2 regions of the Paenibacillus sp. ClWae2A genome follow, and region 2 is predicted to be linked to the other one. Evidence: riboswitches for the same ligand, from Rfam matches in the RefSeq annotation. Region 2 holds a riboswitch; the other holds the start of a gene.

Region 1 (16,033 bases), on a different contig from region 2:
CAACTCGTTTATTTTCTTTTCCGTTATGGATATAGATCGGTGCAATCTGCAAAGGTGTAACCATAGGAATATGACCTGGCAGAATGCCCAGTTCCCCTTCAATACCACGAGCCGTAATGCTATTCACCTGTTCTGAATAGACCAAACGCTCGGGTGTTACAATCTCCAACAAAAAGGTGCTCAATTCCATCCCTCCTGAAACTATCCGAAGGATAGCCCACATAAGGACAATCCTGGATTCAGACTAAACCAGTGTTTTGGCTTTCTCCACTGCCTCTTCAATTGTACCAACAAAGAGGAAAGCTGCTTCCGGAAGATCATCATACTTACCTTCGAGAATCTCTTTAAAGCTGCGCACCGTTTCTTTAACCGGAACGTATTTACCCGGAATACCGTTAAATGCTTCAGCAACGTGGAAAGGCTGGGACAAGAAACGTTGGATTTTACGAGCACGGTATACAAGCGCTCTGTCTTCCTCACTCAACTCGTCCATACCCAGAATTGCAATGATATCTTGCAATTCATTGTAACGCGCCAAGATACGTTTAACGCCTTGAGCTACGCTGTAGTGTTCTTCACCTACAACTTCAGGGGACAAGATCCGGGAGCTGGAAGCCAGCGGATCTACCGCAGGGTAGATACCCATCTCGGAAATTTTACGCTCCAGGTTCGTCGTTGCATCCAAGTGGGCAAACGTCGTTGCAGGAGCCGGGTCAGTATAGTCATCCGCAGGCACGTAGATGGCCTGGATGGATGTTACAGAACCTTTTTTCGTTGATGTGATACGTTCTTGCAGTTGACCCATTTCTGTTGCCAGCGTAGGTTGGTAACCTACTGCGGAAGGCATACGTCCAAGCAAGGCAGATACTTCTGAACCCGCTTGGGTGAAACGGAAGATATTATCGATAAAGAGCAACACGTCACGGCCTTCTTCATCACGGAAGTATTCCGCCATCGTCAGACCTGTGAGAGCTACACGAAGACGTGCGCCTGGAGGCTCGTTCATTTGTCCGAAGACCATTGCTGTTTTGTTGATAACGCCGGAATCACTCATCTCGTGATACAAGTCATTACCTTCACGTGTACGCTCACCAACACCCGCAAATACGGAGATACCGCCGTGCTCTTGTGCGATGTTGTTGATCAATTCCTGAATGGTTACCGTCTTACCTACACCGGCACCACCGAAGAGACCGATTTTACCACCTTTAGCGTATGGTGCGAGCAAGTCGATAACTTTGATTCCTGTCTCCAGCATCTCTGCTTGGGTAGTCAGTTCATCAAATGCAGGTGCTGAACGGTGAATCGGGTTCTTATGCTCAGCAGCTACGGCACCGCCAGTATCAATTGCTTCACCGAGTACGTTAAATACACGACCCAGTGTTGCTTCTCCGACGGGTACAGAGATTGGTGCTCCTGTATCTAAAGCTTCCATACCACGAACAAGTCCATCCGTGGAGGACATCGCAATACAACGTACTCGGTTGTCACCCAGATGTTTCGAAGCTTCGAGTGTAAGGTTTACACTAACGCCGCTCTCACTTACTGTAGTGATCGTAATGGCATTGAGGATTTCCGGCAGACCGCCGCGATCAAACTCGACGTCAACAACCGGACCCATGATGCTCACAACGCGTCCTTTGTTCATCTTAACGTTCCCCTCCTACAAGCCTGCTACTTTTGCAAAAATAATGTACCGTTCGTTTATCTTTGCTCTGCAAGCCTTCATTAATAAAAAAACGGTTAGCCTTGTGCTGCGTTGGCACCTGCCACAATTTCCGTAATCTCCTGCGTAATCGCCGCTTGACGGGCACGGTTATAGGTCAATGACAAGTCGTTAATGAGTTTGGATGCATTTTTGGTTGCATTACCCATTGCCGTCATTTTCGCACCCAGCTCACTTGCCTTACCGTTCAGAAGTGCACCATAGATCAGCGTTTCCGCGTAACGCGGAAGCAAAACCTCCAGTACAGCTTCAGCAGACGGCTCGTATTCGTAGCTTGCCGTTGGTCCTTCCGCAGCAGTTACCTCAGGTGTTTCCATCGGAAGAAGTTTTTCTACCGTAGGAATCTGGGTCAACGCATTCACAAAGCGGTTATAACAAATGTACAATTCATCAAATTCAGCCAGTTCAAACCCATGAACAGCTTCGTGTGCGATGGATTTGATGTCTGCAAATGAAGGCGAATCCGACAGATCCGTTGTTGTGGATGCCATCGCCATTTCACGACGTCTGAAGTAATCGCGTCCTTTACGTCCAATGACGAACAATTCGTAGTCATCCTGGGAGTTGTGGCGCTCTTTGAGCGTCTGATTAACCTGACGCAAAACGTTCGCATTGTATCCACCTGCAAGACCACGGTCCGATGTAATAATTAGGTAAGCTGTCTTTTTGACCGGACGGCTCTCCAGCATCGGATGCTGTATGCCTTGCGTGCTTGATGCAATACTAGCTACAACTTCTTTCAGTTTCTCCGAATAAGGACGGGCTGCTTCCGCTTTTTCCTGCGCTTTACGCAGTTTTGCAGCAGCTACCATCTCCATTGCTTTGGTGATCTGCTTGGTGCTTTGTACGCTTTTAATTTGCCGCTTAATTTCGCGCATGCCTTTTGCCATGATTTCACCACCTCAAAACTTTGACGGGGTCAAAGTTACTTCGTAAGCATCACCACTAGTTTTGACAAAGTCAAAACTACATCGTAAGCATCATCTTTTTTGACAGAGTCAAAGTATTACATGCAGACATGCGGAATCGGTTAGACAACTCCGCACCTGCAATCATTTATTTAGACAGAGACAGCAAAGCTCTTTCTGAACTTCTCAATTGCACCTTTCAGTGCATTTTCGTTGTCTGCAGTCAATTCTTTAGTATCACGGATGGATGCAAGAATCTCCGGATGGCTGCTCTCCATGAACGCGAGGAACTCACGCTCGAAACGAGTAACATCACCTGTTGGAATCTCATCCAGGAATCCTTTAACCGCGGTGTACAAGCTGACAACCTGTTGTTCTACAGGCAGAGGCTGGTTAACACCTTGCTTCAGGATTTCCATCATACGCGCACCACGATTCAGGCGGGCCTGAGTCGCTTTATCCAGATCGGAACCGAACTGGGAGAACGCTTGAAGCTCACGATATTGAGCGAGGTCGAGACGCAGGGAACCTGCAACCTTTTTCATCGCTTTGATCTGAGCAGAACCACCGACACGGGATACGGAGATACCTACGTTGATCGCCGGGCGTTGTCCAGCATTGAACAAGTCAGCTTCCAAGAAGATTTGTCCGTCCGTAATGGAGATTACGTTCGTTGGGATGTATGCAGATACGTCGGAAGCTTGTGTTTCAATAAACGGCAGTGCGGTTAAAGAACCACCACCCAGTTCATCATTCAGCTTCGCAGCACGCTCCAGCAAACGGGAGTGCAGGTAGAAGACGTCACCCGGATAAGCCTCACGGCCCGGTGGACGACGAAGCAACAAGGAAAGCTCACGGTATGCAGAGGCTTGTTTGGTCAAGTCATCATAGATGACCAGAACGTGCTCGCCTTTGTACATGAAGTACTCACCCATCGAACAACCGGAATACGGTGCGATGTACAAGAGTGGTGATGGATCGGAAGCTGCTGCAGTTACAACGATTGTGTACTCCATTGCGCCTTTACGACGAAGAGTTTCCACAACTTGAGCAACCGTAGACTGTTTCTGACCAATAGCCACATAGATACATTTCATGCCGCTACCTTTTTGGTTCAGGATCGCATCAATCGCGATGGATGTTTTACCTGTTTGACGGTCACCGATGATCAACTCACGTTGTCCACGACCGATTGGAACCATTGCATCGATGGCTTTGATCCCTGTTTGCATCGGCTCATGAACCGATTTACGATCCATTACGCCTGGTGCTTTACCTTCAACCGGACGGAATTCCGTTGTAGCGATTGGCCCTTTGCCATCTACAGGAATACCGAGCGGGTTCACAACGCGTCCAATCAATGCTTCGCCTACAGGCACTTGCATGATTTGACCCGTACGTTTCACTTGGTCACCTTCACGAATATCGTAGTAAGGTCCCAGGATAACGACACCGACATTGCTTTCTTCCACGTTCATGGCGAGTCCCATAACACCGCTTGGGAATTCAACCAACTCGTTGGACATGACGTTCTCAAGTCCGTAAACACGAGCGATACCATCACCAACCTCGATTACCGTTCCGACTTCGACTACATCGATATCGGTCTTGTATTGTTCGATTTGGCTCTTAATTAATGTACTGATTTCTTCTGGTTTGATACTCAAGTGTCCTCACCCCAATCTACTGTACTCGTCTGTTAAAAGACTGCTCAAGACGTTCGAGCTTGCCAGCCAAGCTGCCGTCATAGATCGTATCGCCAATGGCGACTTTCAATCCGCCCAGCAGAGTCGGATCAACAATGTTCTCGATACGAATCTTTTTATTCACACGGCCACCGAATTCACGGGCTACCGCTTCTTTTTCTTCATCATTCAACGCATAAGTCGAGTAGACACGTGCATCAGCGATGCCCAGCGACTCACCTTGGATCTTCCGATAATCATTCAGCAAGTCTCCCAGCAATTCAACGCGTCCGCGCTCAATCAACAACAAGACTGTACGAAGGACTGAATCGGATACCTTGCCATCAAGACTTGAGTGAATCACGTTCTGCTTGGCTTCATCAGAAATATTAGGGGATACGATAAATTTCTCGATATCAGCATCTCCAGTCAATGCACTGACTACTGCAACCAGTTCCTGTTCAACCTCAAGCACCTGCTGTTGCTGAAGAGCAACTTCGAACAATGCTTTCGCATAACGCTTGGCAACAATCGTATCGCGGCTCATTGTCGGCCTCCTACCTCATTGAGGTATTGGTTCACAAGCTCTTCTTGTGCAGGACCGTTCTCAACTTCTTTTTTGATCAACTTGGATGCAATCTGAACGGAAGCTGTACCCAGTTCGCTGCGAAGTGCTGCGACTGCTTTGTTCTTCTCGCTCTCGATTTCGCGTACTGCATCGTCTTTCAGACGATTAGCTTCAGCTTTTGCATCAGCCAAAATCGATTCAGCTTGTTTGCCACCCGTTTGTTTGGACTGTTCAATGATGTCGTAAGCATCTTGGCGTGCTTGCTCAAGAGCTTGTTTTTGTTCCTCCACATAGGCAATGGCCTGTTCCCGAGTCTGTGCAGCCTCATTCATCTGCGTCATCACGAGTTCACGACGTTTTTCCATGATGGAGAACAAAGGCCCGAAGGCATAACGGCTAAGCAGCCAATATAAAATTACAAATGCAATCATCGCAAGAAGCGTATTTTCCCATATGAAACTCAATCTGTTCACTCCTTCCTGGAGGTATCCTTGAAACGTTCATCCGCAGGTAGCGGACATTACCTAAAAAGAAGGCGCGGATGGCTATGGCCTTCCCCGCCAAACCTTTAAAATTTAATTAAGCCATACCGTAGAACATGAACGCGAGTACCACACCAATGATCGGCAATACCTCGATCAAACCTACACCGATAAACATTGTTGTTTGAAGAGTGGATTTTGCTTCCGGTTGACGGGCAATACCTTCCACCGTTTTGCTGATTACCATACCGTTACCAATACCTGCGCCAAACGCGCCCAGTCCTGCAACAATTGCTGCTGCGATTAATGCCATTGCTCCCATTTGTATATCCTCCTTAAAATGATAAATCGAATTTTTTATTGTTCAGCCTGGTGAAGAAATCTTCGTAGGGCTTGAAACTTAATGCTCGTCGTGCGTCTCGATGCTCTGTGAAATGTACACCATCATCAAGATAACAAACACAAATGCCTGGATCGCGCCGATAAAGATACTGAAGCCTTGCCACACCATTAGTAGCGGAATCGCTGCAATAGCACCAAACACTTTGAATGTGGTCAGTTTCAGGATCGTTGCGATCAGTACCTCACCTGCGAAGATATTCGCAAATAGACGCATACCGTGTGTCAACAGCTTGGATGCCGTCTCAATCAAGTTGATTGGCAAGAACAAAGCGAATGGCTTGAAGTAATGCTGGAGATACCCTTTGGTGTTACGGAACAATCCTAGTCCATGAGATACAAGGAACGCTACGAGAGCAAGTCCCATTGTTACAGACAAGTCGGCTGTTGGTGATTTCCACCAGGCCAGTTCAACGTGTGGGTGTGCTTCAGGGTCCTTGGCATGCGCTTCTTCAAACGCCTCCACCGCTGTAACAATCGGCTTACCGAATACCTGTGCCTGACTAACATCTGTTACCTCAGATACAGCCACGAGCGGAAGGCCGAGCATATTCCCTACAAAAATGAACATAATCATGGAAAGAGCGAGAGAGATAAAATGTTTACCTTTCTTCATATCCATTGTGCTGGAAATCAGATTGCGGACGAATTCTACTGCCCACTCCATAAAATTTTGCAGCTTGCCGGGATTTTCAACGGATAATCTCCGTGTTGCCAGTACAGCAAAAATAAAAACAATTGCACCTGTAACGACCAGCATCAACAGAACCGATAGATCCAGTCGAAATCCGCCAAGCATAATAATTGGAGCTTCATGCATATTTTTCTCACCCCTTTCTCGACTTGAAAGCTGCAGCCCTTAAATCATTCTGCTCTGCGGGAATGGACAATCCCTATAATCAGTAAGGAAAATTGTGCAATGACGAGACCGCCTGCAACCGCATATGTATTGAAGTACTGCGGAAAGCGCATCGATATGAATATACCGAGCACAGCGAGTGCCGCTCTTGTCAAAAATCCCAGGTTCACACGCTTCAAGTTACCTTCTGCCGCATCATCAGACATTTTCCTTACTTTGTAGCCCAAGTAAAATGCATTGATCCAGCTAATTCCTGTACCCAGGGCCAGTCCCAAAGCAATTGTCTCCACACGTGGCATAAAGGCCGCTGCGAGAAAACAAATCATAAGAAAGTACATGATGAAAACAGTCATCGATCTGCGGTATCTGGTTAGTTCACTCATCACTTTCCCCCATGAATTTTTTCGCGATAAAGTAGATGCTTACACCGCCTGCCGCAAGAAAAAAGAGAACGCTTACGGCGATCCATATTCCGTTACCTCCGATGGTCTTGTCCAACCAGGAGCCAGCGTAATATCCGACAACAGCGAGAATGGCAATCTCGATCCCAAAAGCTGTCACGAGTCCCATCGCTTTCCATACATTATCGTCATGGTTACGGGATGAATTTGGTTTGTTCGAATCGGCCATTTTCCACGCCACCCTTGCAATCCCAGTTAATTTTACTGAATGATGAGAGCCTTTGTCAATTGAATGATTTTAGCGTTTTAAAGGGGAAAACGACGGGAATACAGACCCTCAAAGCCCATAAACCCGCGTAAACCGTACAGTTTAACTGTATGCTATGCCCTTTATAAATCCGTCAGAAAAATTGTATTATTTTTTGAATTTTCTGTGAAATGATTCCGGACGCTCACTATTTACACCAAAATGGTGCAAAATCGCATTGACAATTCTTTCCGAAGCATGTCCATCACCGTATGGATTGGCAGCCTGACTCATGCTTGCATACAGGGTTTTGTCTGTAAGCAGAGCTTTGGTCCGTTCATACACACGTTCCTCTTCGGTACCTACCAGTTCCAGCGTTCCAGCTTCGATACCTTCCGGGCGCTCTGTCGTATCTCGCAATACGAGCACAGGGACACCAAACGAAGGCGCTTCTTCCTGCAAACCGCCTGAATCGGTCAAAATCAAGTGAGTGTGCGGGTAAAAGTTATGCAAATCCACTACGTCTAGTGGATCAATTAATTGAATACGGGGATGATTCCCCAAAATCGCGTGAGCCGGCTCCTTCACAGCAGGACTTGGATGCACCGGGTACACGATGGCAATATCTTCGAATTCGTCAGCAATCCGTTTGACGGCCTGGAAAATGTTGCGGTGAGGCTCGCCTTGAGATTCACGGCGATGAGCTGTCATCAGCACAAGGCGTTTGCCTTGGGCCCAATCAAGTACCGGGTGTGTGTAGTCCTCCCGTACTGTATATTGAAACACATCTGTTACCGTGTTGCCTGTGACGTACGTACTAGACTCTGATTTATTTTCTTTGGCAAGATTGGAAGAAGACCAATCCGTAGGCGCAAAGTGTAGATCAGCCAGTACTCCCGTCAGCTGACGATTCATCTCTTCCGGATATGGAGACAGCTTGTTCCACGTCCGCAGCCCCGCTTCCACATGCCCTACCTGAATCTGTTGCAGGAATGCTGCATAGCTCGCCACAAAGGTAGTTAATGTATCCCCGTGAACCAGTACAATATCCGGTTTCGCTTCAGCCAATACTGGCTCCAGACCGCCTAATACACGAATCGTAATTTCATTCAATGTCTGACGGTCTTTCATCACATCCAGATCATAATCGGGATGAATGTCGAAAACTTCAAGTACCTGATCTAACATCTGGCGATGCTGCGCAGTTACGCAAACAATAGATTCAATAGACTCAGGGTGTTTCTGCAATTCCAAAATAAGCGGAGCCATCTTGATGGCTTCCGGACGCACCCCGAAAATCGTCATGACTTTAATTTTGTTGGACATTCGAGCAAAGCCCCTTTTCTACTCCGCATGCAATATGCTTATTTAGTGCCGTATAGACGGTCTCCTGCATCTCCAAGCCCTGGAACGATATAACCATGATCATCCAAACGGTCGTCCAATGCTGCTACATAGATGTCCACATCGGGATGTGCATCTTGCACAGCTTTTACGCCTTCCGGTGCTGCAACCAGGTTCATCATTTTGATTTGGGTACAGCCACGTTTTTTGAGCACGTCAATAGCTGCAATTGCCGAACCACCCGTTGCCAGCATCGGATCAATTACAATCAATTGACGCTCTGTTACGTCTGTAGGCAGTTTGGTGTAGTATTCTACCGGTTGCAGTGTTTCCGGGTCACGGAACAGACCAACATGTCCAACTTTTGCCGCTGGCAACAATTTCACAACGCCATCCAGCATTCCGAGTCCTGCACGCAGAATCGGCACCAGTCCGAGCATACGTCCAGAGATGACTTTACCTTGTGTTGCAGCTACAGGTGTCTGTACATCAATCGTTTCCAGTTCCACATCTCTTGTAATCTCATAAGCCATCAACGTTGCTACTTCATCCACCAATTCACGAAAATCTTTCGTATTCGTACGCATGTCGCGTATAAACGTCAGTTTGTGTTGAATCAAAGGGTGATCACATATTACTAATTTTCCCATCTAATTTGTCCCTCCGGTAAGTTCTTCATGTTCAGCATTTCCAAATATACCTAGCCACCATTCATGGGCTCGATAAATCCTGTATATTATATCATCACCAACAACGAATTACACCATCAAAGGGCACCCAATCATTACAGAATACCGAATCCTATAAAAAACAGGACCGGAAAATGATCCATCCGGTCCTGTTTTGCTCATGCTGTTATGTCATTGAGAAAATGAAAATGATGAATACAATGGCACTCCGCCTACAGAATGATCCTTCGATCGCTGTTATCCCCAGATTTTTTTATTCTCCTTTTAACAAGGGAAAAATCCGGGGATAAAGGCGAACGCTTCGCTTCTGCGGTCTCATTCTGTCTGCTTCGTTTTTTTGTATCCCATTTTAAGAACATCTCAAATACAAACAGCATGAGCAAAGTTTTTTAGTATTTAAGGTCGGTATAGAGCGGGAATTGGTCTGTCAGTGCAGTCACTTCTGCACGGGCTTCATCCAGCTTCGCTGTATCTTTTGGATTTTTCAATGTTTTAGCAATGATCTTACCGATCGCTACCATCGCTTCTTCGTTCATGCCACGGGAAGTTGCAGCAGGTGTACCAATTCGAATACCGCTCGTTACAAACGGGCTTGTCGGGTCGAATGGAATTGCATTTTTGTTCACGGTAATCCCGATGGAATCAAGTACATGCTCAGCTTCTTTACCTGTGATGTTCACACTGCGTGTGTCGATCAGCATCAAGTGGTTATCTGTACCACCGGATACGATGTTCAATCCTTCAGCGATCAGTGTTTCAGCCAGAACCTGTGCGTTTTTCACAACGTTCTGTGCATATGTTTTGAACTCCGGTTGCAAAGCTTCTCCAAATGCTACCGCTTTGGAAGCAATTACGTGCATCAAAGGACCACCTTGGGAACCAGGGAATACGGCTTTATCAATTGCTGCTGCCCATGCTTTGCGGCACAGAATCATACCACCACGAGGTCCACGCAGCGTTTTGTGTGTTGTTGTTGTTACGAAATGCGCATGTGGAACCGGGTTTGGATGCAAACCAGCAGCAACCAGTCCTGCGATGTGAGCCATGTCCACCATGAACAAAGCACCTACATCATTGGCGATGGAAGCCAGCTTTTCAAAATCAATGGTACGCGGATATGCACTTGCACCTGCAACGATCAGACGAGGGCGGTGTTTGAAAGCCGCTTTGCGTACTTCATCATAATCAATCAGGAATGTATCTTCCTGTACGCCGTATGCTACGAAGTTGTACAGCAAACCGGATGCGTTCACCGGGCTACCGTGTGTGAGGTGTCCACCATGGGCAAGGTTCATACCAAGTACAGTATCACCAGGTTTCAACGCTGCAAGATATACTGCCATGTTCGCTTGTGCACCGGAGTGAGGTTGAACATTCACGTGTTCTGCTCCGAACAATTCTTTGGCACGATCACGCGCGATGTCTTCAACGACATCCACATGCTCACAACCGCCATAGTAACGTTTGCCTGGATATCCTTCAGCGTACTTGTTGGTCAGAACAGATCCCAATGCTTCGATTACTGCTTCACTTACGATGTTCTCGGATGCAATCAGTTCGATGTTGTTCTGTTGACGTTTCAGTTCAAGATTCATCGCTTCCAGTACTGCCGGGTCATTCTTGCGCAATTGTTCCATGATTAAATTCCTCCCAGTTATAAGTGAAGTTATAAAGCGAAACTACAGTGGTTACACTCCTGACTTCGATTGCATCACCATCTTCCGATCGCTGTTATCCCCAGATTTTTCTGAACTCCTTATAATAAGGGGAAAATCCGGGGATAAAGGCGAACGCTTTGCTTCTTCAGATTGGTGTTGCACTCTCCATTTTCGTGTAAAGTCTAATTTAGCTTTATATTGGTTGAAGATATCAGTCACAAAATGTCGAATCTGGTTGTTCTTCCATACGATACACCGCGCGTTCGCCGCCAATCAACTTCGGACGAGTCAACGCTGTGGTCACACGTGCATCTCCAACATAGCGGAGCGCTGTACGATAGGGTACGGCTACATGCCGGAGATGCATCCCAATCATCGTCTCCCCAATGTCCAGTCCCGCATGGGCCTGCACATGTTCAGCCAGGCATGGATCGGTCAGCGAACGATATGCTGCGGATGCCATTGAACCTCCGGCCTTGGGCACGGGTACTGCACCAACCTCGGTCAATCCAAGACGAGTAAGCACAGAACGCTCCATTACCAGCGCACGGTTCAGATGCTCACAACATTGGAATACCGTGTCAAAACCGAATTCCTCCTGCACCTCGCGTATACCCGCAAGAAGCTGCTGTGCCACTTCAATGGCACCACTCGTACCAATCCGAGCGCCTGCGACTTCACTTGTGCTTGTACCGATCACAACGATCTGTCCAGGCCCAAGCTGTCCAGCAAGCGCCAGTTCATGCAGAATAGACGCGGTCTGTTCCTGCAATCCGGGTTGTTCCGAATCTAACTCTATAGTCATCCTATCATCGCCTCCCGATAAAATCATGCCCGCTGTCTCTTGGCTGTCCTTCGTATTCTTGCACGGCATCTCAGGTACTATTATAGCGAATAATCAGATGAAAGACGAAAAAAAGAGCAGTCTGCGGGTAACGCAGAATTGCTCTTTTGCCCAGGCGACCGGCCGTTTGTTCCGGTGCTCCATCGTGGTTATGCCCACTTCGTCGCCAGTTACACCGGATCCCTGTTTTCCCCTTCATCATAAAACAACCCGCGGCTAAAATCAACGGTTAATTTACATCACATGTCCTATTTCTATAACCTGCCCCGCAGAATCAGATTTATCCCAGCTTATCCAAAAGCCGGTCCAATGCCGTCCGAATCTCAGCTGCAGCTATATTGTAATCATCACGGCTTCCCCCAAACGGATCAGAGATGTCGAAACTTGGGATTCGTTGTCTAATCTCAATGGCTCGCTCACGCTCCGATGCCAGAATCTCTTGCCCAAGGGCACGTTTCATCTCCAGCGTTGCAAACAGGCTGTCCAACTCCTGAACATCACTTAATACCTGTTCATCATCCTCCACATATTCTTTCAATGTATAGGTTTTGTGGACTGAATCGGGAAACACCTGCATGACATGCTGCTTATGACTCCGTGTTAATGTAAGAACCAGATCGGCCCAACCTACCAGGTTAGAGCTAAGCTGTGTGGAATGAGGTGGACCTTCAACGTTATGATCTCTCAAAACTGCTTCCGCATGACGGGAGATCGGCATACCCGACGTTGCTGCCACACCTGCGGAACGAACCTCCACCTGAATGCCGCGCTCCGATGCCAGTTTTCGCAAAAGCCCCTCTGCCATGGGGCTGCGGCACGTATTGCCTGTACATACGAATAAAATATGTTTCATTGTGTTAGCCTCCCCATTTTACATATGATGCGATTGATATGATATCTCAAGTTTTATTCTAAAATATAAACAAAAGTCCAAACGCAAGCAAGATTGCGCCACCAATAGCTTCGCCATAATCCCCGAGATTCTGGCTCACCCGACGGCCTAATAGCAGACCCATAACCGACATCACCCCGCCACACAACCCGAAAGCAAGTACGGTTAAGATTAGATCACTGCTAAACATCCCCAGGGACACACCAACGGAAAACGAGTCCACACTTACACTAAGGGAGAACAAAACAACGCCCAGTAGGGAACGGTGGTCAACCAGCTTTGTATCGCCTTCACGGAATGCATTTAGAATCATATGAGCACCCAGCAAAACAAGCAATCCACCTGCCGCATACGTCGTAATGTCACCGAGCAGGGAGCTGACGTATTTGCCCATATACATGCCGATGAGCGGCATGATGATATGAAATAGCGCCGTTACTGTACTGATTCGCAATACATCCCGCAGCCGGATGCCCTTCATGCCAATTCCGATTCCGAGTGAGAACGCATCGAGGCCAAGCGCAACAGCCATGATCAAAATGGTTACCAACTGCCCTACATGGGCAGACACATCCCACATCCCCATACCCCCAAGTCACGTAAAGGTTCTTGTACACGATATGCGGACAAGGACCTAAACATGACCGATGAAAGGCAAACGGCGACGGATCTATGGTTGGATGCTGGCTTTATAGAATCTTGATTTTTTTTTTTGGAAAAAGTTAAGCAACTCCCCTGACTGTATGATCAGGAGAGGTTAAGAGGGTTGCTGGTTGCCAACTTGTATGAGTTGGTTCCCCGCAGCCTTGAGCAGCCGATTCATGACGGCTGCTCCCAGCCCTTCGCGTGAGCAGGCTTCAGCCACAATATATGTGGCGCCTTGCTCATCGCAGCTGCGCAGCGCGGCGTATAGCCGGCGCGCTGCTTCTTCCAGCTCGCTGGCGTCTCCCAGCGAGAACACGGCATCGGCGCGGTACTGCTCCGCGTGCTCGGCGAACGCCAGCACCGCGGTGCGCTCTCCGCGCTGCGCCGCCTCTGCGAGGGCGGCGCTGATCCAGGCCGCCACCGCTGCGGGCGGCCCCTCTACCACGCACAGCGCCCCTGCGGGTGCGTAGTGCGTGTACTTCATGCCCGGCGAGCGCGGCGCCTGGCTGCCCACGCCATCGGCCCCCTCCGCGAGTAGCGCGGGGTCCGTGGCGACACGGGCGGCAACGGCGGACAGCTGTTCCGCCGTAATGCCGCCAGGGCGCAGGATGGTGACGGTACCGTCGTCACCGACCTGCACCACCGTGGACTCGACGCCCACCCCGGTGGGGCCGCCGTCCACAATGCCGCCGATGCGGCCATCCAGATCCTCGCGCACATGAGACGCGAGTGTCGGGCTTGGCCGCCCGGAGCGGTTGGCGCTTGGCGCAGCCACAGGGCATGACGCCGCCGCGATTAACTGCAAGGCCACCGGATGGTCCGGCATGCGCACGGCCACCGTGTCCAGACCGGCGGTGACACGCGGGGACACCGCCCCCGGCCTAACCGGCAGCACCAGCGTCAGTGGTCCCGGCCAGAAGGCCGCCATCAGCGCTTCGGCTGTTTCGTTCACTTCCGTGACCAGAGCATCCAACTGGTCACGGTGCGCGATATGCACAATCAGTGGATTGTCGGAAGGTCGGCCTTTGGCGACAAATACGGCCTCCACGGCTGCTGTGCTACGTGCATCGGCACCCAGGCCATAGACCGTCTCGGTCGGAAAGGCTACCGTCTGACCTTGACGAATGCAGGCTGCGGCAGCCTGCAAGTCGGCGAGCGCCTGTTGATCGGCGCTCCCCTTTTTCACATCCAACATTTCAATATTACCCAATCCGTGATCGTTCTCAGCTCTCACCAAGACACGTACATCCCACATCTCGGTGACTGGCTCTCCCGGAGCTTTCATATCACGTTCTTCTCTACCATCCCTCATCTCAGAGGTGTGTTGAACTGGTTCGTTTTCTCTGCTCATATATCATCATTCCTAAAATTCAAGTAGGTTAGTTCATATCCATATTCAATATAAGAGGTTGTTCAAAAAGTACGCTTTTGATTACGATAGATGCCTAACAGCATCATCAACGTCGAATATGAAATTCAGCAGAAATAAGCGTGAGGCTTACGAAGGTTGTTTCCGAAGGGAACATTGTGGTTGCTCACGTAGTTTTCCTACCTCCGCTACTCCATTTCTAGCTTCATTCCATCTTCTTGGTACTGAAAGCCAGACTTTTTGAACACGCACTATATGTAATTATAACATACCTGTCCCAACTCGGATGCCCTTCACACTTCACTCCACGAATGAGTCTCACTATAAGCTCGCCACCGATTCATACCAAAAGAGCAACTCCCTGAATCGAAGCCGCCCTTTACCATAGTATAAATACGTTGTTATGCGAACAAACTAGTTACCCAACTCCACAGTTTCACAGCCATATCCCACAGAAAGAATCTTGCTTCCGGTGTATCTCCCTGCACAGATGCCTCGGCATCTCCTGGTTCAGCAGCGGCGGCTGATACTGTTGAAGGTTTCGCCAGTGCATCCCCGGTCCCTGCATCAATGAAGCACAACGGCGGGAACAACACACACCACCAGTTCTGACCTTTGCCTTCCCCCAGCGTGATCCGAACCGCTTCATAATCTCCGGCAGGATAGACGGTACCCCCATATAGTTTGGTCGGGAACGGAACGGAACCCAGCTCCACCTGATACTCATAATTTAAACCGCGACTGGCCAACTCTTCTCCTACTCTATTCTCAATCTCGGACAAATGCTCACGAATAACCTGGCGCGCTTCATCCAGACTTTGCGGATTCTCCAGTTCGGCTACCCACTCGCCCATTTGAGCAACGACAGCATCCCGAATCTCGCGTTTCACCAATTGATCGCCCGGTGCATCCGAGTTTGCTAGAATACGCAAGCGAATCGATTGTTCAGGAATCGTCGTGGCCGCCACAGCTGCATCCGTTTTCTGACCTTCCCACATCATGATAATCATCATAAGACATACAATAATAAGTCCAATTTGCTTTACAATTCGTCTGCTCATTCCGTTCTCCCCCTCGGCTCTCTGATCACGCTACCTGCAACTCTCTCATGTCTATCAGTATGCCCGGTAGAAACGGAAGTAAACCTAGCATTTGCAATAAATCTACTAGAGGTTGTTCAAAAAAAACGCTTTTGATTACGAAGGATGCCTAGCTGCATCATCTACGTCGAATATGAAATTCAGACAAAATAAGCGAGAGGCTTACGAAGGTTGCTTCCGAAGGAGACATTTTGGTTGCTCACGTAGTTTATCCTAC
Region 2 (16,033 bases):
CCTCATCGGAAGAAACGACAAGACTGGATTATAATCTGGGCATGTATGCTTGGCATGGCAAACATCATGTTGCTCACATCACATCGCTTAGAGAAAAACTGGGAATTTAAAGAACCAATAGATCTGTTATGAAAGGAGTGCATCATGACGAACATACATATACGGTTCTTAAATGAGAATGATCCATTTGTAATCTTGCAGGCTTTTCAAGCACAGGGATGGCATAAATCTGCCGAACAGTATCTTCATTACCTGGCTGAACAACAGAATGGGGAACGCGTAACCTTGGTAGCCGAGTTGAATGGAGAATTTGCCGGATACGTGAATGTATTGTGGCATTCCAACTACCCGTCTTTCAGGGAACAAGGCATTCCCGAAATTAACGATTTCAATGTACTGATGAAGTACCAGCGCCAAGGTATTGGTTCACGGTTGATGGACCGAGCAGAGGAAGTTATTCTGGAACGAACGGATGTAGCAGGCATTGGTGTAGGTGTGTTTTCCGATTATGGCAAAGCGCAAGTTCTATATGCCCATCGCGGGTACATACCAGACGGTCACGGTGTACACAAACATGATCATTACATTCAGCCGGGTGAAGAAACGATTATGGACGACGATGTTGTACTTTATCTTACGAAGAAGTTAAAAGCCACGCAATAATTTCATAATATATACAATGATGAAAGATGTCATGTATACTAGTTGTTAAATATCTGTTGTGTGTGACTGGCGTAAACGTGGAGTGAACCACGAGGAAGCACATATATTATATGCCGTACGCCTGGGCAAAGTGTTTGATCTTTTGATCAAACACTTTATTTATTATTCAGGGAACGAAAGGATTGGTGGCGGCAATGAAAATGGCGTTTGTTTTATTTGATGGAATGACAAGCATGGATTTAGCTGGATTTTATGAAGCTGTGACTTGGCTAGCGATTCTAAAAGTAAAGGAAAACGTATCATGGACATTCTGCGCAGATAAGGAGGAAATTTCAGATGACCGTGGGCTGAAAATGAAATCCGATGCAGTATTGCCTCATCTAGGGGATTTTTGATCTAGTATTTTTTCCTGGTGGGTTATCAACTAGAACGCTTCGATTTGATGAGGATTTTATGCGATGGGTCCGAACGGCAGAGAACGTCACTTATAAAATTTCTATTTGTACCGGGGCTTTACTGCTGGGGGCAGCAGGTTTCCTGAATGGAAAAAGGGCTACTACGAACTCATCTGCTTATGATTTATTGACTCCTTATTGTGCAGAAGTAATTTCAGCGCGTGTAGTGCGTGATGGTAATACGGTAACTGGCGCGGGGGTTACGGCTTCCATTGACCTGGGACTATACTTGGTCGAAATGTTAACGTCTACGGAGATCGTCCTTCAAGTTCAGCAAAAACTAGAGTATCCGTATTATGAATCTGGTAACTTAAAAGATGTCTACATGCACACTAAGGGGTAGGGGGTAAAAAGATGACTATTCGCCTTTTTCAAGCGATTGATCAGCCAGCCGTGCTGAAAATGATGACGGATCATCATTTTCAATTTCCTTCGTTTATACGCGATCAGTATCCTGCGCGCTGGGATTCATTTTTAAAAATGACGGATGAACGTATCAGTGCTTATTATGTCATGGTTGACGAAGCAGATGTTGTCATAGGTCATGCTGGTTACATCTTTCAGCCTACTGTTAACCGGTATGAAATCGTTGGTGTTGTTACATGCAAATCACACCTTCGACAGGGAGTAGCCCGTACACTAATTACAAAAATATGTATGAAAATAGCTGAATTCGGCAGTGGTGATGTCATGCTTTACACACTTGATCATGAAGAAAATGAAGCAGCGCTCGTATTTTATGAACGAATGAATTTTCAAAAAGAAGGTGTTGATATGAATTATTATACCTCGGGGTTTCATAGACTTTCACTTGTTAAAATCCTATAAGGGAACTTCAAGAAACTCATTGATGACCTAAGGCTAATGCTCATTCTCCGAACGGGTAGTATACCTATACATCTGTCTTTTAAGAAATTTCGATCAGAGCAGCGCTTAATCAGTGGAAGCATAAAAATGTACTTCAGTTAAAGTTTCATGTACTTCCAAAGAAAGATGATAAAAAAAGCTGTCCTGCATGTTATACTCTATTGGAATTTGAGGAATGATAAGCAGGATGTTGAGAGATTAGATGATCAGAGGAGTGAGTGATCCATGTTTAGCAAAGTCGGCCAGGTTATGTTGTATGTCAATAATCAAGATGAGTCACTGGCTTTTTGGACCGAAGTCGCTGGATTCCACATTGTGGATGAAGTAAACCTTGACGAGGGCATGAGATGGATTGAGATTGCGCCTACCCCAAATTCGCAGACGAGCATTATTCTCCATGACAAAGAGTTCGTCGAACGGATGTCGGCGGGTGTAAATCTGGGCACACCTTCGTTAATGTTCTTCACTGAAAATCTGGATCAGTTATATGCCGACTTGTCTGGTAAACATGTAACGGTTGGAGAGATTGTCGAGATGCCCACCGGACGTGTCTTCAACTTTGCTGATAATGAAGGAAATTACTTTGCAGTCTTGGAACGGGCAAAGTAAATTACAACTAAAAACTGCTACGATTGTAAGCGATCGACATTCATGTCGGTCGTTTTTTTTGTTGGGAAAAAGCTTATGTTTTGGAGTAGAAAAAACGCAAGAAAAATAGAGAACTACTGGGTAAAAATGTTATAATAGAGTGTGGCTGATTTAACGAAAATGATGAGGAATGAACAGTCGGAAATGAAGGTTTGGATGGAGAATTTAAGGAGGAATGTGGTTGTGGAAAAGACGATTAAAAGTGTACAGGATCTATATGATATGCTCGATGCGGACTTCAGATCTGCCAAGCAGTTTTGGGAACCTTTCTATGAGGATCGGAACAGACCAATACCCTTTTTCCCAAACAAACCGGATGAAAATCTGGTAGCGCATGTGAACGCAGGTGTGCTGACAGGCGGGAAGGCACTGGAACTGGGGAGCGGCCCGGGCAGAAATGCGTTGTATTTAACCCGCCAAGGCTATCAGGTAGATGCTTATGATCTTTCGGAGACAGCCATTGCCTGGGCTAAAGAGAGGGCGGCAGAAGAGCAACTGGACGTGCATTTTGAATGTCGCTCCGTGTTCGAACTGACCCCAGAACAAGAATATGATCTTGTCTACGACTCGGGTTGTCTGCATCATCTGTTACCACATCAGCGCATTCCCTACATAGAGATGATCCACAATGCACTCCGGCCTGGAGGAACCTTTGGAATGACTTGTTTTGCTCCTGGTTTTGGCGATATTGGTGGGCCGGAGATCGTTATGAATGATTGGCAGGTGTATCAAGAGAAGTCGATGCGCGGTGGTCTTGCGTTCCCGGAGGAGAAGCTTCGCTACATGCTGGAAGATGGCTTCGAATGTGTGGAGTTCCGTGCAATGAAGGCGATGGAGCAGCATGAACCATGTTTTGGTGTACCTTTTCTGTGGGCCACGTTGTGGAGAAAGAAAGATTCGTAAGCTTATATGGGGATATGATCGATTGAAAATAGAGGAGGGGGAGTATCGAAATGGAAACAGAAACAGAAACAGGAAGAAGGCACTTTATCATTACAGGCACATCCAAAGGGATCGGTTTACAACTTGCAAAGTTATTATTGGCTAAGGGGGATTACGTTTACGGTATTTCACGCGGGCGTTCGGATCTGTTGGAATCAAGCGAGGAATGGAGCGGGCGTTACAGCCATGTTCAGTACGATCTAGCCGATCTTACCGGGATTGATGATTTGGTTACACGTTTATTGGACGAAATTCCGTCTCAGGAAGCCGATTGTATTGGACTTATTAATAATGCAGCGATGCTGGAGCCTCTAAGACCTATCGATCAATGCAGTGCGGCAGAGATAAGTCAGAGTCTCAACATCAGTCTTGCAGCGCCAATGATATTGAGTTCATCTTTTATCCAACAAACGAATCACCTGTCCGCCAGACGTAAAATTGTCAATGTCTCATCGGGTTCGGCAAGTTATCCCGCGCCTTCCATGGCAGTGTATTGTACATCGAAGGCAGGCATGAACATGTTCACCCAATGCGTATCTTTGGAGCAAACGGGCCGACAGAGCTCTGTTGAGATTATTGCTTTTGATCCGGGGATGGTCGATACGGAGTTACAGGCTGTTGCACGAGGCAAAAGTGCAGAGGAGTTCGCTCTTGCAGGTATGTTCAATCAAGTATATGAAGCAGGACAATTAAGATCGCCACGAGACGTAGCGATGCAGTTGATCGAGAGGATGGACGCACAGAGTGATGCAAGCCATGTTATACACACTATGGAGAGCTAATATGATATACGTATTTCGGATCGTTTTCTTTACGAAGTATGGATACCTTTTGATATAAGCCCAACTTCCCTGTACACTGGAATCAGCGATCGGAAATACGATTCGTAACGGTAAAGGTGATCCTGCAACAACGGAGTCTGATCACCTTATTCAACCTTAGAAGATCAGAAACGTGGTGAAGTCTCTTGTTTAAAATTATGCTCATTGAAGACGATGAATCGTTATTCAGTGAAATCAAGGAACGTTTGTCCCAATGGTCGTATGACGTGTATGGTGTGCAGGACTTTGGCAAGGTATTGCAGGAGTACAGCGTAATTCAGCCGCAACTGGTCATTATTGATATTCAGTTACCTCAATATGACGGGTTCCATTGGTGCCGGATCATTCGTTCGCACTCCAATGTCCCGATTATCTTTTTATCCTCACGGGATCATCCTGCGGATATGGTCATGTCCATGCATTTGGGGGCAGACGATTTTATTCAGAAGCCGTTTCACTTCGATGTATTGATTGCCAAGATTCAAGCGACATTGCGGAGGGTGTACAACTATAACACAGAGCATACTGAACTCCGAACCTGGCGTGGTGCGGCTATTGAATATGTGAAAAATACACTGACCTGCGGGGATGAATCTGTTCTGTTGACCAAAAATGAGATGTTCATCCTTAAAGTGCTGGTCGAGCACAAAAATCAGATTGTTACCCGTGAGGACCTCATCCGGAGCTTGTGGGATCACGAGCATTTCGTAAGTGACAACACGCTGACGGTTAACGTTAATCGGTTACGGAAGAAACTTGAACCCATCGGCTTGGAGCGTTACATTGAAACCAAAGTAGGTCAGGGCTACATGGCAACGGAAGAGGCAGAATCATGATTGGCAAGTACATACGAGAAAGGGCGAGTTGGTTATGGCTACTGGTAAGCATGCAACTTATTATTTTATTGGTGGCCTACCTGGACTCGTCCATTCCATTCCAATCTGTGATGTATATCGTAGGACTGAATGTGGTAGTATGTGTTGTTTTTATCTGGGCGAGATACCTGAAAGAGACCCGTTTCTATAAAAAATTGAGCACCTGGGATCATACCTATGATCTGGGAGAACTCGACATCGCCGAAAGTCCATATGAGCAGATCGTACATGAGGCCGTCAGTTCCCAGACACAGCGGTATCGTAAGGAGTCGTCACATCATTTTATCGCTCTGGAACAGGAGAAGGACGAGATGTTGTCCTGGATTCATGAGGTAAAGACCCCACTGACTGCGTTGCAACTGATGATCGAGCGCTTGCCGGATGACAAGCTGCAGAGCCAAATGACATATGAATGGTTACGAATCCATCAGTTGCTGGATCAGCAGCTTCATCAGAAGCGTATTCCGTTCATGCATAATGATCTGTTCATCGAAGAGACGGAACTTGAACCGGTATTGAATAGCGAGATACGAGCGCTGAAATCGTGGTGCATTTCCAAAGGCATTGGCTTTGATGTGTCTTTAATGGTATCGCGCGTGCTCACAGACAGCAAATGGTTAGGTTTCATCCTCCGGCAATTGTTGAGTAATGCGGTGAAATATAGTGATTCATCGGACATCCTCATTGAAAGTCGGGAACAGGATGGACACATCATACTCATAATTCAGGATCACGGGCGAGGGATTGAGACTCAAGATCTGCCGCGTATATTTGATAAAGGGTTTACGTCTACCCGAGGCAGAATGGATGGAGCGGCTACCGGGATGGGGCTGTATCTGGTTCGTCAGGTGGTCCAAACCCTTCATATGAGCATTCATGTAGAGTCTTCTCTTGGCGAGGGCACAATCGTCACACTTACTTTTCCGCGAAAAAACGACATGGTGCATCTTGCAGGCATGTGACAACAATGTCACATGCTTTTTGGTTTTGTTCGGTGAATCACACGATAACACTGCACATCCCGCCTATGATATAGACATGAGCATTTTGCAGAAGATCTAAGAGGAGTGAGTGGGATATGTGGATACTGGAAGCCAAAAAAATTCATAAAGTCTATGGTAATAAACTGAATAAACAGGAAGTGCTAAAGGGGATTGATCTTGGGGTAAGCAAGGGAGAATTTGTCGGTATTATGGGGCCTTCGGGTTCGGGTAAAACAACGCTGCTTAATGTGCTTTCCTCCATCGATCGGGTGAGCCAGGGCACGATTGATATTGAGGGCAAGGAATTCACCGGAATGAAGGAGAAACAGCTGGCTGAGTTCCGCAAACATCATCTGGGCTTTATTTTTCAGGAATATAATCTGCTGGATACCCTTACGGTGAAGGAAAATGTATTATTGCCGCTCTCGATTACGAGCATTCCAAAACAGGAGGCACACCGGAAGTTTGAACAGATTGCCCGTGAACTGGGAATCTACGAATTGAAAGACAAGTATCCATCTGAGATTTCGGGTGGGCAGAAACAGCGAACGTCCGCAGCACGGGCATTTGTCCACGATCCGAGTATCATTTTTGCGGATGAACCGACAGGAGCATTGGATTCCAAGTCCGCTTCGGATCTGCTCGGCAAGTTAAGTGATATGAACAGCGCACGAGAGGCGACTATTATTATGGTTACCCATGATCCGGTTGCCGCAAGTTATTGCAGCAGAGTAATCTTTATTCGAGATGGTCAGATCTACACCCAGTTGAATAAAGGAGACGAGTCACGGCAATCGTTCTTCAACGATATTATCAAAACCCAGGGCGTATTGGGTGGTGTACAGCAATGAGCTTGAATTATATTATCTTCCGCAATCTCAGGAAAAATCTGAAGAATTATTATCTCTATGTATTTGCGCTTGTGTTCAGTGTGGCATTGTATTTTTCCTTTGTGACGTTACAGTATGATCCTTCCATGGATGAGGTGGCTGCTTCAACGAAAGGTGCGGCGGCTATAGGCGCATCTTCGGTACTGTTAATTGTCATTGTCGGCATCTTTTTGCTCTATGCCAATACGATCTTTATCAAGCGGCGCAGCAAAGAAATTGGATTATTTCAATTAATCGGACTGACGAAAGGCAGGATTTTTGGCATTTTGAGCGCGGAGAACAGTATCCTTTATTTTGGCTCCATGGCTATTGGAGTGTTGATTGGGTTTCTTGCGTCCAAGCTGGTATTGATGATATTGTTCAAAATTCTGGGTGTGGATGCGATTACGAAATTGTATTTCTCTCCGATGGCACTGATGCAAACGGTGATTGTTTTTACAATGATGTATCTACTCATCATGCTGATGAATTACATCTTTATCAAGAGGCAGAGTATTCTCTCGCTCTTTCGGGTGTCGGCCACTTCGGAGCAGCAGGTGCAAAAGATGTCTGTCGGACAGATGATTGTTGGCGTCTTGGGCATTACACTGATTGTGTATGGATACTTCATGTCTGCACGGCTGTTCAGCGGTGAGGCAATGGATATGCAGCAGTTGATGTATACGATGATCCTGATTCTGTTCTCGGTCATACTGGGGACATACCTGTTCTATAAGGGGTCGGTAAGTTTTATCTTTAATCTGATTCGCAAAAGCAAAAACGGATACCTATCCATTCATGAGGTGTTATCGTTATCTTCAATCATGTTCCGCATGAAATCTAATGCATTGCTGCTCACGATTATTACAACCGTGTCTGCACTTGCTATTGGCATGCTGTCACTTAGTTATATTTCGTATTATTCGGCAGAGGCTCAGGCCAAGGAAAGCTTGCCGGAGGATTTCTCTTTTGCTCAGGTGGATGTGAAAAATCGCTTTGTAGCGGAGTTGAATAACAAACAGATTCCATATGAGGAGAATCATAGAGAGCCTATTTATATTGAAATTGATGCTCATGAAGTAATGGATGAGTCCATGACGGAACAGTACCTGTTCAGTAGTGTGGTGAGTGACAACATGGTAGATAACATTGATCTGCAACCAGGCGAAGTGGTCTTCATGGGATATGGAAATGCCATTCAGCAGTTAATTTCCATTCAGGAGAAAGGTCCAATCGTCTTGCATGGGTTGAAACATACGCTGGCACAACAACTGATCGGAACAACCAAACGTGGAGTCCTTCCTGCGTACTATACTGGGGGCACGCCTGTAGCGGTGGTAGATGAGACGCTATATCAGCAACTGAGGCAGGATATCGATCCCAAGCTGCAGAAAGCCGAGTGGGCTGACTACTATGGTGTACGTATTGTGAACGAGGGGCAGGCTGAAGAGGCATATGCCGTATATAAGGAGCTGGAGTTGGAAGCACCAAGCTTCTCCCAGATTGAGTTCAGAAATAACCAGCGTACGACGATGGGACTGATTATGTTTATTGTTGGTTTCCTGGGGTTGACGTTCTTAATCACATCGGGATGTATCCTGTACTTTAAACAAATGAATGAGAGTGAAGAGGAGAAGGGCAATTATACCATTCTGCGCAAACTCGGATTTACGCAAGGCAATCTGTTGCGTGGCATTCAGATCAAGCAGTTGTTTAATTTCGGTATTCCACTCATCGTGGGATTGAGCCATAGTTACTTTGCCGTGAAATCAGGTTGGTTTTTCTTTGGTACGGAGCTGGCGACACCTACGGTCATTGTCATGATAGTCTATACATTGTTATATTCGATTTTTGGTCTGTTGTCTGTGTGGTACTATAAACGGGTGATTAAGGAAGCTTTGTAGAATTGGTTGGACAGGAACTATACATTATAGCACAGTGGACGAGTAACGTATTTTAAAACAGCATATGTGAACTAATGCAAGTTACATCAACGTGTCTTCCTCTATGGAAGGTGCGTTTTTTTTATTTTGTATGGGATGAATTTATGTTAAAATATGCAATAAACGGAAGCTGGTGCGAGTAACGGCGTCAAATGTTGATCAACTGGAAAGAAGGAAATAATCCCATGTTATTGATTCATCGAGCGGAGTACCAACATAAATCAATTTTGCGGAATCTGATGGAATTGTACAAATATGATTTTAGTGAATATGACCCGGAAGATGTTAACGAAAACGGGTTATATGAGTATGTGTATCTGGATCATTATTGGACAGAAGCAGGAAGATATCCTTTTTTGTTTCGGGTAGAAGGACAATTGGTGGGATTTGCACTGGTTCGTGAAATTGAAACTGAACAGGGAACAAGGATATATCAAATGGCGGAATTTTTTGTAATGAAAAAATACAGAAAGCTGGGAGTGGGCGCGCAAGCCGCCATTCATGTGTTCAATCTTTTTCCCGGAACATGGAAAGTAGCGGAGATGGAGACAAATGAGCCTGCTCAGATTTTCTGGCGTAAGGTCATTGCGCGCTATACCGATGATAAATACCAAGAGGTTAGAGAGCCTGACTGGGAAGGCCCTATTCAGATATTTACTACGAAGTAATGACGAGAAGGGGAGAAGAGAATGTCCGAAATAAATATAACCCCAAGTACCGAGCAAGATTCAGAGTATGTTCGCCAGCAATTAGTCGCATACAATGCGACCAATGTGAGCGAGGAATTAAGGCATCGGTACGAAGAACTGAATTTTAATATCAAAAATGAGACCGGTGAGATTGTTGCAGGTGTGCTTAGTACACTTTGCTGGAACTGGCTGGAGGTTGATATTCTTTGGGTGGATTCGGAACAACGGCATCGGGGATATGGTTCACAGTTGTTGTTTGAAGTTGAGCGAATTGCACGAGAGAAATCTTGTGATTTTGTCAAGTTGAATACCTTCTCCTATCAAGCACCGGAATTTTACGAGAAGCATGGCTACCAATTGATCACAACGATCGAGAATGCACCGACTGGACACAGTCATTATTATTTCAAAAAGGACCTCACTTAAGACAACGTACGCAAAATAGGACAAAATCAGGAGGGTTATCATGGTTACCATTAAAGGAATCGAACTTGAAGATTTACCGGCACTAAGCCAGCTGTACAATGAGTTAATGGGAATGCCTACCAATGAGCAGCAGATGAAAAAGATGTTTCATTACATACAGCAGAATGGTCATTATCATGTGCTTGGAGCATTTTACAATGGCAAACTGGTTGGGTCCGTTATGGGGATTGAGTGTATGGATCTGGTGGGTCCATGCAAACCGTTCATGGTTGTGGAGAATGTGATTGTATCGGATCAGGTGCGCAGGCAGGGCATTGGGCAGAGATTAATGCTTCAGATTGAGCGGATTGCAAAAGATTTGGGTTGTGGTTACATGATTCTGGTGTCTGGCGATCAGCGCAAGGAAGCGCATATTTTCTATGAGAAGTTAGGTTTCAAGGATGAGAAGGTTCAGGGTTACCGGAAGCATTTTTAACACGCGCACTTCAAGAGAAAATTTCTTACACAAGAGGAAGGATTACTTAAGGAACATGGCGAATAAGGCATAGTCTTAACAAAAGAAACGAATAAGAGGGAGGCACTCTCGTGTTCAAAAAATGGGCTAATGTTTTCATGATTCTGAGCCTGGTATTCGCCGTATGTTCCCCAACCTCCTATGCTGCCGCCAAAACGGTTAAGGTCACCGTGACGCTGGTGAGCGCAGAGCTTGTCGAGAATAACTCTGTCGGTAATGAGTGGGCCATCGGAGCAAGTGTGAACGGCAAAGATCTGGAAGAGGGTTCATCGGTCACCTTAAATCTGAAGTCCACAGGTACGTTGAAACTAGAGGCCATCGCCGAAGAACAGGACAAAATTCCCGATTACGGGAGTAAAAGCACCAACGTCAAACTATCTTCGTTCTCCAAATCAACCAACAAGACACTTTCCGTGGTGGTGACCGAGAACAGAGGCCGATATTCTGGTAACACAGCGACTTGGGCGTTCAAGTTTAAGATTAGTAAGAAGTGAATAGTTACCGACCGTGAGAAAAGGGAGCCGAGCTCTCTTTTTTTTATGTGTAGATAATTGGTGATCTGAAGGATGAAAACGTTTCGAGCTACGCTGATCTTTGTTAAACTAATGAAAGTAACAGATCAAAATTTAAGATGAAATATTCAAAATAATACATAGGAGGTTAACACAATTATGCGTATCGTAGATAACATTAAAGTCTGGGGGGAGCCGCTGGAGAACGCCGTAAGTCAGGCGGTGACTTGCTCGAAATATGGAGATGTATTGGGTGTGGCTCTGATGGCCGACCATCACAAAGGTTACTCGCAACCCATCGGTGGTGTTGTCGCTTATCGGAATATGATCAGTCCGTCAGGTGTCGGATATGATATTGCCTGTGGCAACAAGGCTGTGCGCACCAATCTGATGTGGGAAGATATTAGGGATCAGATTGTAACGATTATGGATGATATCAATTCGACCATTTCTTTCGGCGTGGGTCGTAACAATCCAACACCCGTGGATCATGAACTGTTCGACGACGCGAGCTGGAAGCTGTTTGATACCATTGAACCGGGATTACAACATAAGCTGAAGACACTTGCACGCAACCAACTCGGAACCGTAGGCAGTGGCAATCATTTCGTGGATATTTTTGTAGAAGAGGCAACGGGAAAGGTGTGGATCGCGAATCATTTTGGCAGCCGCGGGTTCGGTCATAAAGTGGCGAGTGGATTCCTTAACCTTGCTGCAGGACGTCAGTTCAGTGGCAAAGCGCCTGGCGAATCGATGGATCAACCGCCTACGTTGTTTGACCTGAACAGCGAAATGGGTGATATGTATTGGGATGGAATGACTTTGGCGGGCCGATACGCCTATGCAGGACGCGACTATGTTATTGAACAGGTGCTCGGTATTCTGGGGGCAAGTGCTGAATACGCCGTACATAACCATCACAACTTTGCCTGGAAGGAACAACACATGGGTGAAGAGGTAGTTGTGGTCCGCAAAGGTGCAACGCCACTTGCACCCGGGCAACTCGGTTTTGTCGGAGGCAGTATGGGGGATATCTCGGTAATTGTGGAAGGGATCCACAGCGAGGAGAACACCGACTCATTCCGCAGCACCGTACATGGGGCAGGGCGCACGATGAGCCGAACCCAGGCGGCTGGCAAAATGAATTACAAGCTGCGCACACGCATGGGTGGCGAGATTAGCGAAGCACAGATGCATGAGGCGATTCGTGCCTATGGTGTCGAGCTGCGGGGAGCGGGCACAGACGAAAGTCCGTTTGTGTACAAGAAACTACAAGACGTGCTGAACGCACATGCGAATACGCTGAAAATCAACCATGTGCTGCGTCCTGTTGGTGTCGCCATGGCCGGAGGTAATGAATTCGATCCGTATAAGGATTAGTCAGAGAGAAGAGGGTGAACTTCATGAGGAATTGTGCGATATATAGCTCTCAGTTTGACCTGGATCAGCTGTTTGAAGTGATTCAATCCATTTATCCAGAGGGTACGATTGAACGCCGGGAAGACAAGACCCATATTCAAGTGACTCAGAAGAAATGGTTCAGTAAGAAAACCAAAGGCTTTAATATCATGACCAGCCAGACACATCCTGAGGAATTTACGACAATGATTCAGGGGATGCTTGGATTTTTGAGTCAGATTGAGGGGCGCAATGCTTCGCTTCAGGAAAAGGTATTGATCAAATGTTCTACACTGAATATGGTGATTGGTATTGAGACGGAAGAGGATATCTCGGAAGAATTCTTCGGTGAGTTATTGCGATTGGCTGATGCGCTGGATGCCGTCATTTTCTGGGGAGGTGGATCTCTGCTGAATGCACAAGGCCAGCTATTGCTGGATGTGAATGGAGAATCTGAGGTAGAGGATTACACGATGACAGCGCACACCAGTTTCCTTGACGGTAACAGACCCCAGTCGGAGTCTGGCATTCAACGTAAAGCGCGTTCAGAGCAACGGTTGACTGAACAAGGCATTTCGTATAATGCGAACTTGCCCGCAAGGGCCGGAGACGAACACACCACGATTCGGAGTAAAGAGGAAGTCGCGCGCCGTGCGGTTGCCCTATGTCTTGCCGCGCTTAAAGGTGAGTGTCTGGGAGCCGGCGAAAGTGCGGAGGATACCGCAGCACTGGTTCAGGAAGTGATCGACAAGTATGAGGCTGAATCCTTTTTCTCACCTATAGAGAAGAGGTTTATCGACCAGCACGGAGCAGAGCAGCAGGAGATCATCACCTTCTCTTGGGGATATGAAGCGTACCACGTGATGTTGTGGGCGCTTGGTTATGTGAAGGAACTGGGTGCACCAACGGAGTTGTGTAACGTAGGGAAGGATGTCGGTTATTTGCAACAGAAGGATAGTTTTACCGACTTTCTCTCCGATGCATCTCTGCGTAACAAAAGCGAGATTCTTGATGAAGCAGATCTGATCTACCGTTATAACTGGGTGTGCGTGGATAGTCGGGTGAATGACAAAACACCTCCCGCTGACCTGAATGGTGGAGTGGCTTATGAACGTCACCGGGCATTGAACTGGCTGATCTGTTATCTGGATCAGGCGTGGGATGATGTGCGTACAGATACGTAGAACGGGATGATGTGACGGACTATTGTCAATAAATAATAAACATTAAGCAACATACAACAATGCAAATACCCCTATAGCCGCACGATTACGGTTAAAGGGGTGTTTGGCGTGCTGTTCTATGTGGACATAAGCGTTATTCCATATATGCTCAATATGTATATCCACACATATTCACCAACATGTATTATACTTTTACCCACTATGCCTGCCGAACTGTTCACGAATAATGACGTCAGCAAGAATCAACTTTTTCTCGACGTTACTCTCTGGATTCGCAATGCGCCATAACATCTGATCCACTGCACGTGCACCGAGCAATTCCTTGTTCACGTTGACTGTAGCCAGTAATGGGATATTGTCGTATAGATTATCAAATCCCGTGACAACACACTGATCGGGTACACGAATACCCATACTCTCAAGGGCTTCTATGGTGTATAGCCCATAGAAATCATTCGCACATACAAACACTTCAGGCAGGTTATCCTCATTGATCACCGAAGTGAACGTCTGGCGGAACTCATCCAATGCCTGATTGCTCAGCTCGGGAATCTGACTTATTTCCATCCCAAGGCCCATAAGTACAGAAGTGTATGCAATCCAGCGTTCATAGAAGCTATGAGCATCGCCGATATTGCCAACGAACTGGAAAGTTTTGAAGCCCTTACGGAGCAAATAGAGCATGATCTCGCGCATGGATGCAAAGTTATCGGTGAATATGCTGTCACTGTGAAAAACAGGGTCCAGGTGATCCACCATCACAACCGGAATACTGAGACGCTTGATTTCAAGCAGAATCGGGGTCGAGATAGAGCCAACGGTAATGATTCCACGAATGGCATCCGGGTTGAGCAGGGTAAATAGCTGGTCTGCTGAGGGTTCCGTTAAGGTTAGAATATTAATCCCTTTTTGGTTCAGCTTGGAAGAGATCCCGTTAAAGACGGGTCCCCAGTATACGGAGTCTTGATTTTGGTACCGAACATTGGGAAACAAAATCAAGATCGTTCCGCTTGAACGTGTGTTCTTCGTTTCCTGAATTTCATGGCTGTTATACAGTTCACCAGACAACATGCTGTTATCTTTGAAATATCCAAGTTTGCCAGCGGCCTTGAGAATGACATCCCTCGTTTGATCGCTAACTCCTGATTTTCCAGACAAAGCTCGTGACACCGCGAATTTCGACAAACCCGTAAAATGTGCAATCTCCTGAATTGTTACCTTTGTCTTCATCATACCATCCTTACACTCGTAGTTCTGCCGTATTCCTTATTTGGAGCGATATCCATCTGATCCTAGTATAACATGATGTATTTCTCTTAATCTAATAACGGACAGAGAATTCAAAATGTTAGTGATACACAGTATTTTAGGATGAACGTTCAACGTGACGGTAAGCATATTTTCAGATAGAATGACGAATTTTGTCTGTTAAATTATTATTTTGTTATTTTATAAAAATAACAAAATAAACAAAGTTATAATCATGTTTTAATAAGTTTGTACTTAGAATCCAGGATATTGAATAAGCTGTGATACAGATAAATTACAGCTTTATCAGCATTTTATCAGAATAATTAGAAAATGTTAACAACAAAAATGTTGACGCTTACATTTTGCTGTGTTAAATTTTGTTTGTCAAAAACAAACAAGAAAATAACAAATGGTGGTGGTTGTTTATTTTCGATTGGTTGAATAATGGGGTTAACGATTTAGGGTGAACCATGATTGGTATACACATTCGGGGAGGTTGTTAAAATCATGATGAGAAGATGGAATGTTCTACCTCTGATGTTATTGGCCGTGATGCTTTTTGTATCCGCTTGCAGTGGTGGGGGGACAGCGCAGACGGGGACCGAAGCAGAGGGAACAACGAACTCAGGTAACAGCACCGAAGTCGCTGAGACAGAGAAAGAGGGCGGAGCGGAAGAAGCTGTGGTTGATGTTCCTGATCTGGGTGGGCGTGTCATTAAGGTTGCGGCCTGGTGGGACTTGAAACCGGCGGGAGAGACGGCCTCCGATAAGGCCAGACTCGATAAAATTGCAGAGGTCGAGAAGAAATACAACGTGAAACTGGAGTTTGTCAACGTACCTTTCGAAGAATACATGAACAAATTCACAACATCTGCACTGGCCGGTGAACCATTCGCTGACATCGTTCAGATGGAATACAAATCCGCACTACCCGCCATCCTCAAAGGGCAACTGTTGCCCCTCTCCGAATTCACTACACCTGAGAATAACATC

The links. Region 2 has a riboswitch for ZMP and ZTP ahead of QVE09_RS10985 (hypothetical protein). Riboswitches for the same ligand answer to the same signal wherever they lie in the genome.
Region 1: linked by a shared signal. The riboswitch ahead of QVE09_RS15885 (TIGR01440 family protein) and the one ahead of QVE09_RS10985 (hypothetical protein) in region 2 are both predicted to bind ZMP and ZTP.

The regions. Positions count from the first base shown of each region.
Region 1 is NZ_JAULSQ010000004.1:279,697-295,729, reverse strand. It holds gene QVE09_RS15950 (F0F1 ATP synthase subunit epsilon) at 1-184, opposite strand, end outside; gene atpD (F0F1 ATP synthase subunit beta) at 245-1,648, opposite strand; gene atpG (ATP synthase F1 subunit gamma) at 1,744-2,616, opposite strand; gene atpA (F0F1 ATP synthase subunit alpha) at 2,787-4,301, opposite strand; gene QVE09_RS15930 (F0F1 ATP synthase subunit delta) at 4,318-4,866, opposite strand; gene atpF (F0F1 ATP synthase subunit B) at 4,863-5,351, opposite strand; gene atpE (F0F1 ATP synthase subunit C) at 5,467-5,691, opposite strand; gene atpB (F0F1 ATP synthase subunit A) at 5,770-6,588, opposite strand; gene QVE09_RS15910 (ATP synthase subunit I) at 6,633-7,010, opposite strand; gene QVE09_RS15905 (AtpZ/AtpI family protein) at 7,003-7,257, opposite strand; gene wecB (non-hydrolyzing UDP-N-acetylglucosamine 2-epimerase) at 7,444-8,601, opposite strand; gene upp (uracil phosphoribosyltransferase) at 8,640-9,269, opposite strand; gene QVE09_RS15890 (serine hydroxymethyltransferase) at 9,698-10,945, opposite strand; gene QVE09_RS15885 (TIGR01440 family protein) at 11,178-11,771, opposite strand; ZMP/ZTP riboswitch at 11,913-11,994, opposite strand; gene QVE09_RS15880 (low molecular weight protein arginine phosphatase) at 12,091-12,663, opposite strand; gene QVE09_RS15875 (manganese efflux pump MntP) at 12,722-13,282, opposite strand; gene QVE09_RS15870 (L-threonylcarbamoyladenylate synthase) at 13,460-14,632, opposite strand; gene spoIIR (stage II sporulation protein R) at 15,118-15,777, opposite strand.
Region 2 is NZ_JAULSQ010000002.1:1,054,723-1,070,755, reverse strand. It holds gene QVE09_RS10995 (YfiT family bacillithiol transferase) at 1-110, shown strand, start outside; gene QVE09_RS10990 (GNAT family N-acetyltransferase) at 145-663, shown strand; ZMP/ZTP riboswitch at 716-797, shown strand; gene QVE09_RS10985 (hypothetical protein) at 858-1,058, shown strand; gene QVE09_RS10980 (DJ-1/PfpI family protein) at 1,051-1,461, shown strand; gene QVE09_RS10975 (GNAT family N-acetyltransferase) at 1,473-1,946, shown strand; gene QVE09_RS10970 (VOC family protein) at 2,211-2,594, shown strand; gene QVE09_RS10965 (class I SAM-dependent methyltransferase) at 2,817-3,536, shown strand; gene QVE09_RS10960 (SDR family NAD(P)-dependent oxidoreductase) at 3,587-4,357, shown strand; gene QVE09_RS10955 (response regulator transcription factor) at 4,543-5,232, shown strand; gene QVE09_RS10950 (sensor histidine kinase) at 5,229-6,233, shown strand; gene QVE09_RS10945 (ABC transporter ATP-binding protein) at 6,350-7,105, shown strand; gene QVE09_RS10940 (FtsX-like permease family protein) at 7,102-9,027, shown strand; gene QVE09_RS10935 (GNAT family N-acetyltransferase) at 9,252-9,734, shown strand; gene QVE09_RS10930 (GNAT family N-acetyltransferase) at 9,756-10,181, shown strand; gene QVE09_RS10925 (GNAT family N-acetyltransferase) at 10,222-10,656, shown strand; gene QVE09_RS10920 (hypothetical protein) at 10,767-11,189, shown strand; gene QVE09_RS10915 (RtcB family protein) at 11,367-12,587, shown strand; gene QVE09_RS10910 (DUF4272 domain-containing protein) at 12,611-13,789, shown strand; gene QVE09_RS10905 (LacI family DNA-binding transcriptional regulator) at 13,982-15,019, opposite strand; gene QVE09_RS10900 (ABC transporter substrate-binding protein) at 15,551-16,033, shown strand, end outside.